Linked DNA regions of Metabacillus sp. KUDC1714. The protein of the gene in region 2 interacts with the protein of the main gene of each other region in a pairwise test. Links are inferred from orthologs where the notes say so. Each region holds a gene or a part of one and is shown on either strand. Other genes may lie near its edges. The genes, in order: secA and secG.

Region 1 (3,469 bases), 120 kb from region 2 along the record:
AGTTAAAGAAAAATGCATCGTAACAAAAGGATCAAAAGGTGTAATGCTTTATCAAAATGGAGAAACTTTTATCCAAGGCTATAAAGTCAAAGCTGTTGATTCTACTGGTGCAGGAGACTCCTTCAATGGAGCGTTAGCTTTCTCTTTAAGCAATGGTGCTGCCTTAAAAGAATCCTGCCAATTTGCCAATGCAGTTGCAGCATTGTCTGTTACTAAACTTGGTGCTCAAGCGGGGATGCCGACATTACAGGAAGCGGAAGAGTTTATTTCTACACGGTAATTGTCTCACCAGAGCGATTCGACAAAATTCGGGCGGTGACAGGCACCCGGTTGTACCCCATCTCAAATAGTGCTAAAATAAAGGATAGTTTAACAAAAAACAATCAACAAACAAAAATGATAATTTCACTCTAAACACAGAGGAGCGTTATGATGCTTGGAATTTTAAATAAGGTGTTTGATTTTAACAAACGTGCGTTAAATCGTTATGAAAAGATGGCTGATCAGATTGATGCATTAAGCAGTAAAATGAGCGGTTTATCTGATGATGATCTTAAAGCAAAAACAGAAGAATTTAAGGGTCGCGTTGCAAAAGGTGAATCACTCGACGATCTTTTAATAGAGGCGTTTGCTGTTGTTCGTGAAGCAGCGAAGCGTGTGTTAGGCTTACATCCATACAAGGTACAGTTAATGGGTGGTATTTCCTTACATGAAGGGAATATTTCAGAAATGAAAACAGGTGAAGGGAAAACCTTAACTTCAACAATGCCTGTTTATTTAAATGCGCTATCTGGTGAAGGTGTACATGTTGTCACAGTCAATGAATATTTAGCAAGTCGTGATGCACATGAAATGGGACAGTTATTTGAATTCCTTGGCCTAACAGTTGGTCTTAACTTAAACTCACTTAACAAAGATGAAAAACGTGAAGCATATGCTGCAGATGTTACATATTCAACTAACAATGAGCTTGGATTTGATTATTTGCGCGACAATATGGTTCTTTACCGTGAGCAAATGGTACAACGTCCACTTAATTTTGCCGTAATCGATGAGGTTGACTCGATCTTAGTCGATGAAGCGAGAACACCGTTAATTATCTCAGGACAAGCTGCGAAATCGACAAAGCTTTATATCCAAGCGAATGGCTTTGTTCGCCAATTAAAGCAGGAAGAAGATTTTACATATGATGTGAAAACAAAGGCTGTTCAGCTTACAGAGGACGGTATGACAAAAGCTGAAAAAGCCTTTGGAATTGAAAATCTTTTCGATATCAACCATGTTGCGTTAAATCATCACATCAACCAAGCGTTAAAAGCACAATTTGTGATGCAGCGCGATGTTGACTATGTTGTTGAAGAAGAACAGGTTGTCATTGTTGACTCGTTCACTGGTCGTCTAATGAAGGGACGTCGCTATAGTGATGGGCTTCACCAAGCAATTGAAGCTAAAGAAGGTCTAGAGATTCAAAATGAAAGCATGACACTTGCAACAATCACATTCCAAAACTACTTCCGTATGTATAAAAAGCTTTCTGGTATGACTGGTACAGCGAAAACAGAGGAAGAAGAGTTCCGCAACATTTATAACATGCAGGTTGTCGCAATTCCAACGAACAAGCCAATTGCTCGTGATGATAAAGCTGATTTAGTTTACCGTTCCATGGAAGGGAAATTCCGTGCAGTTGTCGAGGATGTATCACAACGTCATGATCTAGGTCAGCCAATTTTAGTTGGTACGGTTGCTGTTGAAACATCTGAATTAATTTCTCAGCTTCTTAAGAAAAAAGGAGTTCCCCATCATGTGTTGAATGCAAAAAACCATGAGAAGGAAGCAGAAATTATTGAAAATGCAGGTCAGCGTGGAGCTGTTACAATTGCAACAAATATGGCTGGTCGTGGTACAGATATCAAGCTTGGTGATGGAGTTCGTGAGATAGGTGGTTTAGCGGTTATCGGGACTGAGCGTCATGAATCCCGCCGTATTGATAACCAGCTTCGTGGACGTTCAGGACGTCAAGGTGATCCAGGGGCAACACAATTCTATCTTTCTATGGAAGATGAGTTAATGCGCCGCTTTGGCTCAGAAAATATGATGAATATGATGGATCGTCTAGGTATGGACGATACGCAACCAATTCAAAGTAAAATCGTCTCTCGTGCTGTTGAATCTGCACAAAAACGTGTTGAAGGTAATAACTTTGATGCACGTAAACAGCTTCTACAATATGACGATGTATTACGTCAGCAACGTGAAGTTATTTATAAACAACGCTTTGAAGTTCTTGATTCTGATAACCTTCGTGAGATTGTTGAAAAAATGCTTCTGTCAACGATTGAGCGCACTGTAGCTACTTATACACCACAAGATGAGGTTGAGGAAGAATGGAACTTAGAAGGTATTATCGATTATATGAATGCCAACATTCTTCAAGAAGGTGAACTTGGAATATCTGACCTTCGTGGAAAAGATCCAGAAGAAATGACAGAGCTTATTAGCAAAAAAGCAATCGCACTGTACAACTTGAAGGAAGAAGACTTCGGCGATGAGCAGATGCGTGAGTTTGAAAAAGTTATTCTTCTTCGTGCGGTTGATTCAAAATGGATGGATCACATCGATGCGATGGATCAGCTTCGTCAAGGTATTCATTTACGTGCATACGGTCAAAATGATCCGTTACGTGAATACCAAATGGAAGGCTTTGCGATGTTTGAAAACATGATTGCCTCCATTGAAGAGGATGTTGCGAAATATATTATGAAAGCACAAATTCGCAATAATCTTGAGCGTCAAGAGGTAGCGAAGGGCCAAACAGCCGTTCATCCAAAAGAAGGCGATGAACCGCCAAAGAAAAAACCGTCTCGTAAAGTCGTTGAAATTGGTCGAAATGAGCCGTGTATTTGTGGCAGTGGTAAAAAGTACAAAAACTGCTGTGGCCAATAAATAGCTTTCAATAGAGAAAAAGGTATATAATATAGAAATTACTTAAACTGAGAGAGGTGACATTACACCTCTCTCTTGTTTGCGGATTTATCCTGACAACACAAATTAAACCCGAGGTGACTGCAATGGAATTAGTAGAAATTCGACAAGAGCTTGAAAAAACAGCTAAACGTTTAGCGGACTTTAGGGGGTCTCTTTGACCTCGATATAAAAGAAGCTCGTATTCAGCAACTAGAAGGGCAAATGACTGCACCTGATTTTTGGGATAACCAAAACGCTGCACAAACGGTAATAAATGAAACAAACGCATTAAAAGAAATGGTTGACCAGTTTCATGAGTTAAATGAGTCATATGAGAATCTTCAATTAACTTATGAACTCGTGAAAGAAGAAGAGGATGCGGATTTACAGGAAGAGCTTGTTTCTGAAATCAAGGATTTAGTAGGGAAGTTGAATGACTTTGAACTTCAACTGTTACTAAGTGAGCAGCATGACAAAAATAATGCGATTCTTGAGCTACACCCAG
Region 2 (3,104 bases):
CATCAGGAATCACAAAGCCAAAATTTTTGCTTTCTGTATATGTCCCAACAATTTCTTTTACGCCGCGTTCTAAAATACGAATAATCGTACCTTCTTGACGTGATCCACCTGCAGACTTAGCGCTTACTCTTACTAAAACAATATCACCATGCATCGCTGTTTTTAGTTCGGTAGGTGGGATAAATACATCATCTAAGCTAGTATCTTCAGGGTCTACGAAAGCAAATCCTTTTGCATGGCCGATAAGCTTCCCTTTTAATAAATTCATTTTTTCTGGTAAGCCATATCGGTTACTTCTCGTTCTAACAACTAATCCTTGATCCTCCATCGCTACTAACGCTTTGACAAAATCTTTAAATTCAGTTGAATCCTCTATTCCAAACGCTTCCTCTAGTTCTTGAACGGTAAGAGGCTTGTATGCTTCTTCCTTCATGAAAGCTAGTAGTTTATTGATATGTACTTGTATATCTTGATCCATGTAGTATCCTCCTTTTTACCAATCAAGGCTTTCTAGAAATTGGTAGACGTCTTCATGCAACTGGTCGCGTTCCTTATCTAGTGTAAGAACATGTCCAGACTCTTCGTACCATTTTATTTGCTTTTGATCGGTTTCTACTTCGTTATATATAATGTTTGCACTATCGGTATTAATCATGTGATCATGTCTACCTTGTGCGACAAACGTTGGTGAATAGATCATATCGACATTATTTCGGACGTCTGCAATTAGCTCCTGCAAAGCTTTTAATGTGTTCATTGGAGACTTCGCAAACTCATCCATTTCTTCTTCAATTTGTTCAGGTGATTTTCCTTCAAACTTTTTATAATTTCTCGCATACTCAAGAACACCTTGATACATTACTTCTTCGCTTTTTATATACATTGGTGCACACATTGGGACAATACCCTTTACAGGTACAGTGTAACCTAATTTAAGGGAAAACACTCCGCCAAGTGATAAACCTCCTACTACTATCTTTTCAAACCCCATATTCTTTAAATGATCATAACCTTGCTGGACGTCTTGCCACCAATCCTCAGGACCTGTATGTACTAGCTCTTCTGGAGGAACACCATGCCCCTTATATTGTGGTGCATGACAAGTATAGCCTCTTTCACTTAAATAACGAGCCAGCATCCTTACATCTGCTGTATTCCCAGTAAATCCATGTAATAATAAAACTGCTTTCTCTCCGCCCTCAAACGTAAACGGCTTTGGTAATACTCTTTTCATACTAAGTAACTCCTTCAAAATAAAGATCTTTTAACTAGTTTATCCCACTTTAACTTCCAGTAGTACATCTTGCGCTTTATGCCATATATCTATTTAAACAAACGTTTGATTTATTACCAAAAGGTTTGCTTGAAAGAAAAGCGGAAGCGCCTTGCTCAGCGACGTAGAAAAAAGAGCACTTCGTATGAGATAAAGGAAACACGAAGAGCACGAGCGTTCGATGTTGACTTAGCGTATAAGGAGTGTGAAGTTCACTAGTAGCTAGGCGCTGGAGCTAGACACAAAAACTAGGTACTATAGCGTCATAATGAAATATTAAAACTAAAAAAAGAGCCTGAAGCATCAGACCCTTTGTTTTAAAGATTATTTAACGATATATGCTACCAAGATAGTCAAAATAAAGAATAGCACTGATAAAATAACTGTCGCACGGTGTAAAACTAAATCAAGACCACGAGCCTTTTGCTTACCAAAAAGCTGCTCGGCACCACCAGAAATTGCACCTGATAGACCTGCACTCTTACCAGATTGTAATAATACAACTGTAATTAAAGCGACTGATACTAAAACAAGTAGGATAATTAATGCTGTATGCATGAAAAACGACACCTCCTGATATACGCACAACTAGATAGTTTTAATGTATCATATCTATTCGTAATTCACAATACAAGTTTAGATTGGGCATATTAGTGTTCTCATGGATTCGCAGATTCTATGGAAAATCATAAGCTGGTGGACCAACTATAGGGGATATCTTCGATTATGGGAGATTTATCTTCGATTTTTGTGATTTATCTTCGATTTGGAGAATTTATCTTCGATTATTCGTTTTTATCAACCATTAGACAAAAATCGACAAAGACTCACTATCCATCATTAGTCTAATTGATAAACACGATCTTTATTACTCCCTGTGTACCTGAGGTTCATTGATTTAAGTAGTCTATTCGCTATTGCCGGGGAAGTTATGTTCAAAAAATACCTCATTTCAGCATTTGAAATTGTTGGTTTTACTAACAGTTTGTACTCTTTTATGGCCTGAATATGAGCCTGTTTATCTTTTCTATTACATTTTGGACAATGCCAGTTAGCCTTTACTCTAATTAAGGGAAGGTAATTACAACTAGAACATATCACACCATTCAGAATTTCACTTTCATTTATTTTAAAGCGGGCTAATATAGAAAAATCTGCATTAGTATGCTTTTTGAGTAACTTTCGAGAGATCTTTTTTAGTTCCTTTTCTTCAATATCTGGTGAATTGATGGATTTCTCTAATTGAATAATTTTAGCGGGAAGGTTTTCTTTGCGGATTACTTTGTGGTGAATAATTTGGTCGTCTGGAGAAGAGCGAATTACTGTGGATGGGTTGCTTATGACAACAATTGAGGTGATTTTCATTTCTTTTAAATTATTATTTACTAGCCATTCTTTTAATTGTGATTCTTGCCGTTCCAATTGTATTAGCGGATATTGATATGCCTTTTCCGTTTGGTCTTTTGTTTGAATCAGTTGTTTAAATATCGGATCGAAGTAAATAGTTCCTGATATATTTTTCACCTCAATGATTATTGCAATTTTCCGAGTTAAGATAAGGGTATCAATTTGGAAGTAATGATTTTTACCTTTTAGCCTTATGTCATGAAAAATATAGTAGTCTTTTTCTTCAAGGAAGCTTAAATAATAGTCAATAGCTTCTTCACCTCTGTAGCCAGCCATTCTTTTTTTCAAATCTTCAATAATAATTGGGATTTTTGGATGTTTTAGAGGAAGTCTTAGAAGTAATGCTTCTAATTTTTCAATCGTAAGGGGGAATTCGCGGTGTTTTAAGATCATTTTCTCACTCCATATAATATTTTGCTTAAAA

Evidence for each region.
Region 1: the proteins of secG (region 2) and secA interact in binary tests that used the Escherichia coli proteins (3 or more experiments, as listed by UniProt). The link is inferred for Metabacillus sp. KUDC1714 from one-to-one orthologs.

What each region holds. Positions count from the first base shown.
Region 1 is NZ_CP055263.1:1,331,369-1,334,837, reverse strand. Bases 54-3,187 are described here. They hold secA (preprotein translocase subunit SecA), read left to right. Parts: upstream 54-432; coding sequence 433-2,943; downstream 2,944-3,187. Other genes in these bases: rbsK (ribokinase), read left to right, coding at 54-280. Also shown: more of rbsK, read left to right, coding at 1-53. UniProt on the Escherichia coli protein: Required for protein export, interacts with the SecYEG preprotein conducting channel.
Region 2 is NZ_CP055263.1:1,209,376-1,212,479, forward strand. Bases 215-2,983 are described here. They hold secG (preprotein translocase subunit SecG), read right to left. Parts: upstream 1,832-2,983; coding sequence 1,598-1,831; downstream 215-1,597. Other genes in these bases: rnr (ribonuclease R), read right to left, coding at 215-478; HUW50_RS05880 (alpha/beta hydrolase), read right to left, coding at 494-1,234; HUW50_RS05890 (nuclease-related domain-containing protein), read right to left, coding at 2,114-2,983. Outside these bases: more of rnr, read right to left, coding at 1-214; more of HUW50_RS05890, read right to left, coding at 2,984-3,073. UniProt on the Escherichia coli protein: Subunit of the protein translocation channel SecYEG. Overexpression of some hybrid proteins has been thought to jam the protein secretion apparatus resulting in cell death; while this may be true it also results in FtsH-mediated degradation of SecY.